2 regions of the Dyella sp. 01L423 genome follow, and region 1 is predicted to be linked to the other one. Evidence: predicted binding sites of a transcription regulator. Region 1 holds the regulator's gene; the other holds the start of a gene.
What was found. Region 1 encodes FliA, which starts transcription of late flagellar genes. Its sites were predicted from a motif close to TAAAGTTTNNCNNNCNNNGGCCGATAA; they were not measured.
Positions count from the first base shown of each region.

Region 2: a site for FliA is predicted at 3,742-3,768, ahead of AC1DMY_RS07040 (methyl-accepting chemotaxis protein). Genes of this name have one in related genera too.

Region 1 covers NZ_JBFTSI010000004.1:74,786-81,812, reverse strand. Annotated here, with positions in the region: gene flhA (flagellar biosynthesis protein FlhA) at 1-1,288, shown strand, start outside; gene flhF (flagellar biosynthesis protein FlhF) at 1,432-2,859, shown strand; gene AC1DMY_RS12975 (nucleotide-binding protein) at 2,856-3,797, shown strand; gene AC1DMY_RS12970 (RNA polymerase sigma factor FliA) at 3,799-4,572, shown strand; gene cheY (chemotaxis response regulator CheY) at 4,694-5,101, shown strand; gene AC1DMY_RS12960 (protein phosphatase CheZ) at 5,098-5,739, shown strand; gene AC1DMY_RS12955 (chemotaxis protein CheA) at 5,743-7,027, shown strand, end outside.
Region 2 covers NZ_JBFTSI010000002.1:104,145-111,171, reverse strand. Annotated here, with positions in the region: gene AC1DMY_RS07055 (chemotaxis protein CheW) at 1-534, opposite strand, end outside; gene AC1DMY_RS07050 (chemotaxis protein CheD) at 549-1,025, opposite strand; gene AC1DMY_RS07045 (CheR family methyltransferase) at 1,018-1,851, opposite strand; gene AC1DMY_RS07040 (methyl-accepting chemotaxis protein) at 1,863-3,560, opposite strand; gene AC1DMY_RS07035 (alpha/beta hydrolase) at 3,966-5,588, opposite strand; gene AC1DMY_RS07030 (alpha/beta hydrolase family protein) at 5,679-6,953, opposite strand; gene AC1DMY_RS07025 (serine hydrolase) at 7,025-7,027, opposite strand, start outside.

The DNA.
Region 1 (7,027 bases):
CAAGTCCACCGACATGGGCAAGCAGCTCATCGGCCAGCTGTTCGGGCAACCGCGTGCGCTCGCCGTGGCGGGCGTGGTGCTGGGCGTAATGGGCCTGATTCCGGGCATGCCGAATATCGCGTTCCTGTTGCTGGGCGGTACCTGCGGTGGTGCGGCCTGGCTGATGATCAAGCGCGATCGCGAAGCGGTCGAGCGCGTGGCAAAGGCCGCCGCTGAAGTGCTGCCGCCGGCCGCGCCGACAGAACGTCTCGAACTGGGCTGGGAAGACGTCGCCAGCGTCGATCCGCTGGGTCTGGAAGTGGGCTATCGGCTGATTCCGCTGGTGGATACGCATCAGGGCGGCGAGTTGATGGGCCGCATCAAGTCGGTGCGCCGCAAGCTCTCGCAGGAGCTGGGCTTCCTGGTGCCGCCGGTGCATATCCGCGACAACCTGGATCTTGGCCCCAACACCTATCGCATCAGCCTGATGGGCGTGCCGATGGGCGAGTCCGAGGTGCACAACGATCGCCTGCTCGCAATCAATCCCGGTCGCGTGCAGGAAGGGCTGCAAGGCATTGCCACGCGCGATCCGGCGTTCGGCCTCGAAGCGCTGTGGATCGAACCGGGCCAGCGCGAAACGGCGCAGAGCCTGGGCTATACCGTGGTCGATCCGGCCACCGTGGTGGCCACGCACCTGTCGCACATCCTGCAGAGCCACGCGCACGAACTGCTCGGCCACCAGGACGTGCAGCAGCTGCTCGATCGCCTCGCCCAGACAACGCCCAAGCTGGTGGAAGACCTGGTGCCCAAGCGCCTGTCGCTGGGCGTGGTGGTCAAAGTCATGCAGAACCTGCTGGCCGAGCGGGTGCCGATCCGCAATATGCGTTCCATCGTCGAATCCTTGGCGGAGCACGCGAACCAGAGTCAGGATCCCGGCGCCCTCAGTGCGGCCGTGCGCGTGGCGCTGGGTCGTCAGATCGTCCAGGAGATTTCTGGCCTCGGTACCGAGATCCCGGTTATCACGCTGGCGCCGGAGCTGGAGCAGATCCTGCTCGGATCGCTCGCAAATGGCGGCGTGGCAGGCGCTGCGGTGGAACCGGGCCTCGCCGACCGCCTGCAACAAGGCGTCGCCGACGCTGCGCGCAAGCAGGAAATGAGCGGCGAACCGGCCGTTTTGCTGGTCGCACCGCAGCTGCGTCCGTGGCTCGCACGCTTCACTCGCCATGTGGCACAGAACCTGCACGTACTGGCTTACAACGAGGTGCCGGACAACCGCCGAGTGCGATTGGTGCAGGCATTGGGTCGCTGAATCAAGCAGACGAGAGAAGGAATAGGGATGAGTAGCGAGGGCGCAAACATCGAGTCGTTGGCGAATGGGCAGCACGTGCCGAGAGGCATGGCCGCGCAAGTTCGTCGCTCGTCCCTCGTTCCTGTTTCGCGGAGCAGCAAGGCATGAAGATCAAGCGTTTCGTGGCCCCGGATATGCGTCAGGCCATGCGTGAAGTGCGCGAGGACCAGGGACCGGATGCGGTGATCCTGTCCACGCGCCGGATGGACGACGGCATCGAGATCATCGCGGCCGTGGATTTCGACGAAGCTTTGGTGCGCGAAGCGGCGCGCCATGGCGCGCCGCTGGAAGTGGAGAACCGCGCACCGCCCGCAGCGAACAGCGACCTGCCTTCCTTCGCGGCACGTCGTGCCGACGTGATGCCGCCGCCGCTGCCGACGGCGAATCGTCGCGAGGACGACGGCGTCACCGTGTCGCTCTCGCGTCGTGCCACCACCGCACAGCGCGTGGAGCCCACGCTCGAAGCGCCGGTAGCTCGCAAGCCATCAGCCCAGGCCGCATCGCTGGTCAAGGCGCTGGAGGAAAAATCCGCGCCGGTGGAATCTGCGCAGACCAACGTAGCCGGTGAGGTCACCGCTTCGATCCATCCCCTGCTCGAACGCGCCATGCAGGACACCGCACGCGTACGCGCCGAACTGGGCAGCCTGCGCGACCTGCTGGAAACCCAGCTGTCGAGCTTGATCTGGAACGACCTGGAACGCCGTCAGCCGATGCGCGCCCGCGTGCTGCGTGAAATGACGCGGCTGGGTATCGAACCGGATGTGGCTCGTCAGCTGGTCGGTGAACTGCCAGTCGAGATCAACGCCGAGCAGGCGCGCTATCTGCCGCTGGGTGTACTCAGCCGCAGCCTGTCGATCAGCCCGCGCGACCATTCGGAGCGTCGTGGCGTGACTGCGCTGGTTGGTCCCACCGGCGTGGGCAAGACCACCACCATCGCCAAGCTCGCCGCGCGTGCGGTGATGCGCAACGGCGCATCGCAGGTCGCGCTGGTCAGCACCGATCACTATCGCATCGGCGCCGCGGCGCAGCTGGAACACTACGGCCGCCTGCTTGGCGTGCGCGTGTATCCCGCCTATGACGCCGACAGCCTGCGCCATGTACTGGAACTGCTGCGTGGCCACCACACCGTGCTGGTGGATACCGCGGGCCTGGCTGGCGGCGATCCGCGCCTGGCCGAGCAGCTTGACGTGCTGGGCAACGGCGGCGATCTGCGCGCCTGCCTGGTGATGGCGGCCAACGCGCATGCCTCCTCGCTCGACGAGGCGGTGCGCGCCTACCTGCCGGTCAAGCCGCACGCCTGCATTCTTACCAAACTCGACGAGGCACCCAGCCTCGGCGGCGCGCTGTCGGTGCTGATCCGTCACCGACTCGCGCTCGACTACGTCACCGATGGACAGCGCGTGCCCGAAGACATCGCTACAGCCGATGCCCGGGTGCTGGTGTGCCGTGCCGCGCAGGTGCTCAAGGGCACCGCGCCGGCCGATGACGTGGTGATGGCGGATCGCTTCGGACTAGCGGTGGCAAGCGCATGAGCGGTGTCTTTGCAATGAACCAGGCGATGGGGTTGGAAGGCATGCTGCGTGCGCTGACCGAACGACATAGCCGACAGGCGCCGGTCCAGGACCAGGCGTATGGACTGAGCGGCAGTGCGCCGCGCAAGCGTTGCCGCGCCATCGCGGTGGCCGGCGGCAAGGGCGGCGTGGGCAAGACCACGGTGTCGGTGAACCTGGGCATGGCGCTCGCCGTCGCGGGTCACCAGGTGATCCTGCTCGATGCGGACATGAGCCTGGCCAATATCGACGTACTTCTCGGCCTCACGCCCACGCGCCACATCGGCCACCTGCTCGACGGCGTCTGCTCGATCGAGGACTTGCTGATGACCGCGCCGCACGGCCTCAAGGTGGTGCCGGCCGGTTCCGGTACGCGCCGACTGGCGCAGCTGGGTGCGGGCGAACATGCGGCCGTGATCCGCGCGTTTGACGATCTGGTGACACCGCCGGACTACCTCGTGGTGGATACCGCCGCCGGACTGTCCGACAACGTGGCGATGTTCGCCGCCGCCGCGGATGACGTGGTGGTGGTGGTATGCGACGAGCCCGCCTCGCTCACCGATGCGTACGCCTTGCTCAAGGTGCTCAGCCGCGATTTTGGCGTGCGCCGCTTCCGCATGGTGGCGAACATGGTGCGCAACCTGGGCGAGGCCAGGCAGCTGCATCAGAAACTCGCACGAGTTTGCGATCGCTTCCTCGATGTGGCGTTGGAATTCATGGGCCATGTTCCGCATGACGAACGACTCAAGCAGGCCATCCGTCGCCAGAGCGCGGTGGTGGATCTGTGGCCGTCGAGCCGGTCGGGATTGGCATTCAAGCAATTGGCGGGTGCGGTCGATACATGGGGTGAACCCGAGCGACTGGGCCTGGATCGCATCGCCTTTTTCAGCAGGCAGGCCGCAGTAGCAACGGGGTGGTGACATGAGTGTGGCTTCCGAATATCTGCAGCTGACGCGGCAGAGTGCCGACGAACTGGTTCGCCAGCACGCTCCCTTGGTGCGAAGGATCGCCTATCACCTGATGGGTCGATTGCCGCCCAGCGTGGACGTGAGCGATCTGATTCAGGCCGGCATGATCGGTTTGCTGGAGGCCGCGCGCAATTTCACCACCGGCAAGAATGCGAGCTTCGAGACGTTTGCGGGTATCCGCATCCGTGGCGCGATGCTCGACGAATTGCGGCGTACCGACTGGACCCCACGGTCGGTGCATCGAAAAGTGCGCGAAATGGCGGAGGTTGTTCGTCAGATTGAAATCGAAACCGGTTCTGATGCCGATGACGCCGAAGTAATGCGGCGACTGGGCATGGGCGCCGAGGAATATCACCAGGTGTTGGCTGACGCGGCGAGTGCACGCCTGCTCAGCCTTTCCGCACCGGACGACGCGGATGGTGGCGCGGCGTTCGACGTGGCCGACGGCGACAGCCTGAGCCCGGCGGACAGTGTCGAGCATGAAGGCATGCGCGAGGCGCTGGTGGAAGCCATCGGCGGCCTGCCCGAACGCGAGCAGCTGGTGATGTCCCTGTACTACGAGGAAGAACTGAACCTCAAGGAGATTGGTGCGGTGCTCGGCGTGACGGAGTCGCGCGTGTGCCAGATCCACGGCCAGGCCATCGTGCGCTTGCGAGCGCGCATGAGCGGTTGGCATGAGGGGCAGGAAAGGAAGGCAGGAAAACGTAAAGGGGCGAGGGGCGAGTAACTAGGGCGAGAGCCCGAACGGTCGCTGCGCCGACCAGGGTCGAACCGACGTCCGGTCGTTGCGTCCTCGCAACTCGTCCCTGTTCAACACAAGTCATATCTACGCGCAGCGGAGAAAGCGTTTGGACAAGAATATGAAGATCCTCGTGGTGGACGACTTCTCCACCATGCGGCGCATCGTTCGCAACTTGCTGGTCGAACTGGGCTTCAGCAACGGCCTGATCCAGGAAGCCGACGATGGCGAGAACGCGCTGACCATGTTGCGCAACAATGCCTTCGACATGGTCGTGACCGACTGGAACATGCCCAATATGACGGGCATCGACCTGTTGCGCGCCATCCGCGCCGAGCCCTCGCTGAAGGGCATGCCGGTGCTGATGGTGACCGCCGAGAACAACCGCGACCAGATCATTGCCGCCGCCCAGGCCGGCGTGAACGGCTACATCGTCAAGCCGTTCACCGCCGCGACACTGCAGGAAAAGCTGAGCAAGATCTTCGAACGCCTGGCCGCCAGCGGAGCCACCGCATGAACGCACAAGTTTCCTTGATGGCCGGCGAAGCGATGCCGCCCGAACTGCATGCCTTGCTCAACAGCGCCGATGGTGTTGCCTTTGAGAAGGCGCTCGATGTGCTGGTGCGCGAGCGCGAACAGCGCGTGTTCCGCGCCTTGGGGCTGCTTGCGCGCGACCTGCACGATGCGGTGCGCCGCCTCGGCGGCGATCTCGCCCAGGAAGGCGTGCCGGGCAGCGTCGCCGATGCGCGCAAGCACCTGGAAGACGTGCTGGAAATGAGCTCGCAGGCGGCCCATCGCTCGCTCGATTTCGTCGAGCGCATGCGCCCGCAGGCCGACGCGCTGGCCGAGAACGCCGGCGCGGTGATCGACGGCACCACCGAAGGCGAAGTCGCGCACGTGCTGGCCAAGCAGTCGCAGGCGTTCGCCCATGCTTGCCGCGATGGCCTGGCCGATTTCGTGGTCGCCCAGTCGTGGCAGGACCTTTCCGGTCAGCGCATCAAGAAGGTGGTGAACTTCATCGGCAGCGTGGAGAACTCGCTGCTGGAACTGGTGAGCCTCACCGGCGCGCTGGCGTCTGGCGAAGCCGCGGCCGGCCCGGTCAAGGTCACCAGTCAGGACGAGGCGGATCGTCTGTTGAGCGAATTCGGTTTCTGATCGATGGATCCCTCGTTCGACAACGAGCTGCGCGACGATTTCCTGGTGGAAGCCGGGGAACTGGTGCAGCGCCTGGGCGATCAGCTGATCGGGCTGGAGGCCTCGCCGCGCGACGCCGAGCTGTTGAACGCCGTGTTTCGCGCGTTCCACACGGTGAAGGGTGGCGCGGGTTTTCTCGCGATCGAGCCGATGGTGCAGCTGTGCCATCACGCCGAGGATCTGCTCAACGTGGCGCGCAACGGGCAGCTGCTGCTCGACGCCAGCCGCATGGATGCCTTGCTGGAAGCGTTGGATCTGCTCAATGACATGATGGCTGCGCTGGCCGGCGGCACGGCGATGGCGATGCCGCCAGCCGGCCTGCTGCAACGGCTAACACCGGGCAAAGGCGCTGCACCGGCGCCCAAACCGGTGGCCGCCCCGGTAGCGCCGCCGCCAAGCGATGGCACGATCGACGATTCCGAATTCGAGGCTTTGCTCGACAGCCTCTATGGCAGCAGCGGCGCACCGGGTGCGCCCGCGGCAGCAGCCGGGTCGGGCAGTATCTCCGACGACGAATTCGAAGCCCTGCTGGACAACCTGCATGGCAAGGGCGGCCAGCCTGGCGCGACGACGAGTGCACCCGTCGCATCGTCAACATCAAGCACGATTTCGGACGACGAGTTTGAATCGCTGCTCGACAATCTTCATGGCAAGGGTGGACTGCCGGGCGCGAATGCGCCGGCACAAGCTCCTGCACCTGCTCCTGCACCGGCTCCCGCGGCTGCACCGGCCAAGCAGGCCGCGCCTGCGCCGGAAAACACCGTGCGCGTGGACACCGCCCGCCTCGATGCCCTGGTGCATCGCGCCGGTGAACTGGTGCTGGTGCGCAACCGGCTGCTGAGTCTCGCGGCCAAGACTGGCGATGAAACGCTCGAGCTGGCCGCCACCGAACTCGACCGCGTCGCCGACGCCCTGCAGAACGCCGTACTCGGCATGCGCATGCAGCCGGTGGGCCGCTTGTTCCAGCGCTTTCCGCGCATCGTGCGCGATCTCTCGCGCCAGCTCGGCAAGGAAGTGGAACTGATCCAGGAAGGCGAGGGCACCGATCTGGATCGCAGCCTGGTCGAAGCACTCGCCGATCCGATGGTGCACCTGATCCGCAACGCGCTCGATCACGGCCTGGAAATGCCGGACGAACGCGAACGCGCCGGCAAGCCGCGCAAGGGCAAGGTGACGCTGGGTGCGAGCCAACGCGGCGAGCGCATCGTGATCACCGTGTCCGACGACGGGCGCGGCATGAACCCGGAAG
Region 2 (7,027 bases), on a different contig from region 1:
CTGGCGACGCTGGCCCAAGGCTGCACGCTGCCTGGCCGGTTCGGACGCGACGCTGTCCGCCGTTGGCACCGGCATGTCGTGCAGTTGATGGATGGCATCCACATTCAAGATCTGCAGGATGCGGTTGCCACCGTCGAGCTTGAGCGCGCCGGCGATCATCGACGTGCCCTCGCCGTCGCCGAAGATCACTTTCTGTTCGCTGCTCACGCGCAGGATCTCGCCGGTGGCATCGAACAACAGGCCGATACGTCCCTGGCGGAACTCTACGATGGCGATCTTCGAGGCATCGCGCGCGCCGCCCTCAGGCAGCTTCAATAACTGGCCCAGATGCACGATGGGTATCAGGCGTCCGCGCAGGTTGAACAGCCCCAACAGATAGCTGGGCGCCAACGGCACCTGGGTGACCACCGCCGGAAAAGTCACCACTTCCTGCACGGCCGTCACCGGCAGTACGAGTTCGGTATCGCCCAGGTGGAACGAACCGAAGAGTTCAGTGGCTTCCTGACGCGTCGGGGTGGTGATGGATGGGTCCATGGCGAGGCTCCGGTTCACGTCGTACGGCCGATGGTTTTGATGGCGTAGTGGTGTTGCGCGCAATCGATCACGAGCTGGCGGCCGTTTTCACCCCCTACGTCAAGGTGCACGAGCTTGATCCTGGTCTGGCTGATCAGCTGCTGCGCCATGCGCGCGTTCTGCTCGCCGATCAAACCGTGCCTTGGCGCCTTGACGTGCTGCACCATGCAGGCGCCGCCCACGATCACGGCTTCCACCTCGTCCTGCCGGGCACGATCGAGTTCCATCATGGACAGCAAGGTGGGCACGGCGCCGGTGACGTATTTCGCGCCCTCGCCTGCCGGCTCCTGCGGCGACTCCGGCAACAGGCAGTGCGCCATCCCGTAAATGCCGCGGCGACGCCACAGCAATCCGATGCCGACGCATGAGCCCAGGATCGCGCGCAGCACGTCGTTGCCGCTGCCAACCCTCACTTCGCACATGCGTACCTGGATATCCTCACCCTCAGGCATGCATGCGCTCCTGTCGTCGATAAATCAGCGGCTGCTCAAAATCGAAGCCGACGTTGAGCCGGGTCAGCGATTCCGATTCGCCGATGATCAGCACACTGCCGGGCGACATGGCGCGGCGCACGTTCTCGAGCACGCTGCACTGCCCGTCTTCGTCGAAATAGATGAGGACATTGCGCAACAGGGTGATGTCGAAGCCGGCAGCGCCGTCCAGCCGTTTGTGCAGATGATGCTCGCGGAACACGATGTGCGAACGCAGTGTCGGCGACGCAAGATAGCCGTCGCTGCTCGGCTGGAAGTACTTGGCCAACCACTCGGGCCTGGCGCGCTTGAGGCCTTCGATGCTCTTGCCCTGATAAAAGCCCGCCTTGCCCACCGCCAGCACCTGGCTGGCGATATCGGTGGCGAGTATCTGGTATTTGAATGCCGGATGATGCTCGCGAAATTCCTCGCACATCATGGCCATCGAGTAAGCCTCTTCGCCGGTGGACGCCGCCGCCGACCACAGCTGCAGCGTGGCGCCGCGATGCTCGCGGAACCACTCCGGCAGCAGCTGCTGCCAGAGCTGATCCCAGATGCGCGGCGTGCGGAAGAACGAGGTCTCGTTGGTGGTCACCAGGTTGATGAAAGCGCCCACTTCCTCCGGCTGCGCCTCCAGCACCGCGAGATAGTCGCGGTACCGGTTGAGCGACAGCGCCTGCAGGCGGCGGCGCAGGCGGCCCTGTAGCAAGGTCCACTTGCGGTCCGCCATATGGATGCCCGTATGGCGCTGCACTCTGTCCAGCAGGGCGCGCTGGGTGGCCAGATCGATCTCGCTCTCGATTTCCATCCGCGCGTTCCTCAGACCACGAACCGCTGGACCGTCCGATTCAGTTCATCGGCTCCCTGGGTGAGCGAGGTGGTGGAGCGGGCGATGGTGTCGCAGGCAGCGGCGGACTTCTCGGTTTCTTCGGCCACTTGTTGGATCGCCGCACTCACTTCGCGCGCCGCCACCAATTGTTCGTCCGCGCCGCAGGAGATCTCGGAAATCGCCTGGGTGGTGCGGCCCACGCCGGCGACGATCTTCTCGAAGGCTTCGCCGGCCTGTTTGGAGATCTCGCTGCCTTGCGCGACGCGCTTCACCGATTCGTTGATCAGTTTGGAGATTTCCTTGGTGGCCTGCGAGGAACGTTCGGCCAGCTTGCGCACTTCGTCCGCCACCACCGAAAAGCCCAGGCCGTGCTCGCCCGCGCGCGCCGCTTCGATGGCGGCGTTGAAGGCGAGCAGGTTGGTCTGGCTGGCGATCTCGCCGATCACCTTGATGATCTCGCTGATGTCTTCGGAGGATTTGTTGATCAGCTCCATCGACTCGATCGAGCGCGCAATCGCCTTGGCGCCGCGTTCGGCTTCCTGGTGGGTGTCTTTGGCGAGCTGATCGGCGCTGCGCGAGTTGGTGGCGATGGAGTTGATCGAGGCGGTGAGCTCTTCGATCGACGCATTCATTTCTTCCACCGTGGCGCCGAGCAGCTGCGCGCCACTGGCCACGCCGCTGGCGCGGCCGGCGATCTCCTGCGAGCTGCCGGAAAAGCCGCTGGCGTTGTCGACTACCTTGCCGATCACGCTGCGCAGGTCGCTCATCATCTGCTGGATGCCGTCGGCGAGCTGATCGATGGGCTCGCTGCCCTCCACGCGCACTTCACCGGTGAGATCGCCCTCCGCGGCCAGGCGGACGGCCTTGAGCAGCGCTTCGACTTTGCGCTGGTCGTCCGCAGCGCGGTGCTTCACGCCCTCTTCCATTTCAACTTGGGCGGTGACGTCGGTGGCGAACTTCACCACTTTGCTGAGTCGACCGTTGCCGTCGTAGATGGGGTTGTAGGTCGCCTGGATCCAGATCACCCGGCCACCCTTGCCCAGACGCTTGTAGCGGCCCGCGTCGAACTCGCCGCGGTTGAGCTTGGCCCAGAAGTCCGCGTAGGCCTGGCTGGCCGTGTAGCTGTCCTCGCAAAACAGGCGGTGATGGTGGCCCTGGATTTCCTCCAGCTCGTAGCCCATCGCCTTGAGGAAATTATCGTTCGCGCTGATCACGTGGCCGCCCAGATCGAACTCGATCATCGCCTGGGCCTTGTCGATGGCGTTGACCTTGCCTTCGAATTCCGCCTTCTGCTGGCGATTGGCGGTCACGTCCGTGGCGAACTTGATGACCTTGTACGGCTTGCCGTTTTCGTCGAACACCGGGTTGTACGAGGCGTTGATCCACACCTCACGGCCGTCGCCGCCGATGCGCTTGTATTCGCCGCGATCGAGCACGCCTTTGCCGAGGTTCTCCCAGAATTTCTTGTACTCGGCGCTGGCTGCATAAGCCGGATCGCAAAAGATGCGATGGTGCTGGCCGCGAATATCCTCAAGCGTGTAACCCATCGCCTTGAGAAAGTTGTCGTTGGCGTGGAGCACCTTACCCTTCAGGTCGAACTCGATCACTGCCTGCACGCGATGCAACGCGTCGCTGACGGCGCGAAGCTCGTGCGGCACGAGCTGCAACTCCGGTGTCTCTTTTCCCATCGCCCTCTCCCCCCGTTATTGGGCACGCATTGGCTGCATGCCCGTGAAATCCCTGCGGGAGGGCGCTGGCACGGATCGCTGCGCGCAGCGATCCGGCTCCTCTTCCAGCGATGCGCAGCGCCGCCCCAAACACGTTGCGCGTGGGGCGTCGGCTACCGCGTTTGTCTCTCCCGCGTGAGAGGTATCGGCGTGGGGAAGATCGCCTTGAGGCCTAAAAACAAGGTGAAAAAGCGTGAGATTCGCAAGATGCGTGAGATTGGCGACCCGATCGCTTCGACATTGTCCGTTTCGCGAAAGCTGGATCGAGGCAATGTGATGGCCATCACAATCGATGGCCTCACATCATCAGGAAATGCTCCGACGGTCTATGGCTTAAGACATATCAGATCGTTGGTGCGACGAAACTCAAGGTGCCGCTGCGCGCTTCAGATTGGACTGCGGGCGCGCCACCGCATACATCTCCCACGCGATCTGCTTGAGCAGAGCCGTGCGGTCCGCACCGACGGCATACAGATCGAAGTGCGTCTTGTTGGGCAGGAAGCGGATGTCCGACTTCGCGTGCAGTCCATCGAGCACCGTCTTGAGCCGATGCGCCGAACCATCCAGGTAGAAGGTGTCGGCCGTACCCACGATCAGGTGGATCTTGCCATCCAGGTCCGGCGCCAGCTGCGGCCACTGGGCCTGCAGGCGATGGGCAATGTCATAGTGGTCGCGCCAGTAGTCGACCACGCTTGCGTTCACGTCGCCGGTATCGCGATCGAACATCGCCAGCGGACGGCCATCGGCGCCGCGCGGCGAGAACACCCATTCGAACGACGCCATCTGGCCGCCGTAGCTGCCGAACACGCGCTCCAGCTGCGCGTACTGCTGGTAGGTTGCGATCACCTTGCCCTGGTCGCGTATGAGCGGATATGCGGTGCCTTCAGGGTTGCGATAAACGTTCGCGTGCGCCGCATACAGATCAACGCCGGTGAAATCATGGAAGTCGCTCGGATCGGGCGAGGTGGACCAAGTGCCGCCGAAGATTTTCGGGTAGCGCGTCTGCAGCCATAGCGTGGCCCAGCCGCCGGACGAGTGGCCGTTGAGGAAGCGGCCCGAGGCCTTGGCATCCATGCGATAGCTGGATTCCAGCTGCGGCATCAACTCCTCGGTCAGTGCCTTGCCCCACGGCCCGTTGTTCACCGAATCGACAAACTCGTGCGTGCCCGTGGGCAGGGATTCGTCGAGCAGCACCCAGATCATCGGCGGCATCTGCCCGTTGGACATGGCCAGCCAGGTGTTGGCGACGACGCCGGCGAAGTGATCCATGCCGCCGCCGAAGCCGTGCGTGTAATACACCACGGGATAGGTCGTACTGGCCTTGGCATCGTAGCCAGGCGGCAGCAAAACCATGCCGCGCATATGGATCGGCCGGCCCCAGAAGGCGGTGAGTGCGGGACTGACGAAGTCGATGGTCTGCACGTGCTTGCGTGCTTCGGGCAACGCCTCGCGCGCAGCCGGATTGATCGAAGGCGACAGCGCCCACGGATCGGCGGCAGGCAATCGAGTCGCCAGTTTGATCGGCGGCAGGCCAGTGGCCGGCAGATGCACCTTGATCACGCCGCTGACCAGATCGCCCTCGCCACGGCCGCCATAGTTGTAGCTATGGTTGGCGTCGAGCACCGCCTGCACGTAGTAGTCACCAGGAGGCAACTTGCTGAACGCTGCCGGGTAGGACTGCTGGTCGGCATCGATGTCGACGCCCTGCCCCGCCACCAGGCGATTCACTTCGCGCGCGGCCACGTTGACCTTGTCGGGTGAGAGCGGATCGAGATCCACCTCCTGGACCTTGCCGTTCTTGGCGCCAGCCTCAGCGTCCTTGGCCGGCTCGGCAAAGACCAGCAGCCGACCGGACGCCACCTCCGTGCCGGCGACCGCCAGGTCCACGTGGAAACGCTGCGCCGCGCTGGTCTGGTCGGCGGCCACGCAAGTGGCGGCGGCCAGTCCCAGGCAGAGCAGGACGGCAAACTTCAATCGATGTGACAGCATGACTCACTCCCAGGTGGGTGATTACCTTTAAAACGAACATTCAACGGACTGGCCGACAAAGTCCATCACCCTGCCTCACGCCGGGGAGCTTCAGGGGATGCGCTCGCCAGTGCCATAGGGGGGCGCGTCCTGTTGCCTGATCCAGTCCGCGAGGAGACGAAAGTAGCCATCAGTGATGCGCGTGACTCGGCGGCTGCCATCCGGGTTCTGCACGAATTCGTACATGCCGTGACCGGTGTGTGGAAACACGTAGAGGTCGATCGGCTTGCCTTCGTGTTTGAGTGCGACCAGGCGTTCGCGCGTCTCGCCGCTGGGGGCGTCGCGGTCGTCGCCGGCCAAAACCCACAGCTGCGGCATGCTCAACGCGCGGATGGCGGCGATCGCGTCGTAGTTCCAGAGGATATTGAGATTGTCGTAGCGAGGTGCGCCGGTGCGACGCAGATCGGCTTCTTGCTCAGCCAGCAGCTCGCCGGTGAATTCGCCCTCGATGGCATGCAGCCAGGGTTCCTTGGCGAACTTGCGCTTCACCGCGGCCAGTTGATCGTAGCCGGCAGTGAAATGCGACGCCATCACCGCGTCGGTGGCATCGGTGACTTCGCGTGCCTTGGCGATCGCCGCGGCGTCATAGCCTTTCTCCTGCATCTCCAGCGCGACTTGCTGCTGGTCTTCCTCCAGCGGCGTCATCACCAGACCGAAGCCGACGGCCACATAGTCGGCATGCGCCAAGGCCGCCGCACGCGGCGCCACCCAGCCACCCTGGCTGCCGCCGAAGAAGCCGGCACGCGAATAGCGGCCCGCTGCAAGCTTGCGCGCCTGACCGAGCGCGGCAGCGGCATCGTCCGCGAGCAATTCGAAGTTCTGCGTGTAGTCGCCGGCGGAATCACCGGTGCCGCGTCTATCGTACGCAAACACGGCCAGGCCTTCGGCAGCGAATACCAAGGGGTAATAGCCGCCAATGCCTGGGGTCTTTTCCGAACCGTGCACAAACACTACCAGCGGCGGCTTGCCATTGGACTGCGCCGGTTCGATCAACACACCCGCCAGCTCGGTGCCGTGACTCTTGAAGCGTGCCGGCGTTTCGCGCAACGCCACTTTTGCCTGCGCGATGTAGCGTCCATCAGGCTGACGCACACTCACCACGCCTTGTTCGCAGCGTACCCATGCATCGTCGCCATTGACGTCGCCGCGATGGCCATCGAGGAACGTATAGCGTTCCGGTGCATTCGCACTGCCAGCGGTAGGATTGGAGATCACCACCAGCGACTTGCCTGACTCTCCATACACGCCGTAGTCGCACGTTGCCGGTGCGGCGAACGCGACGCTTGCAAACGAGACACACAGCAGACCTGCAACGAGCCGTTTCATGGAAAGCGAACTCCACCGTGGGGACGCCGCCACTATAGGCAGCGTCCCGCATGCATCGCCCCTGCTATTGGTCA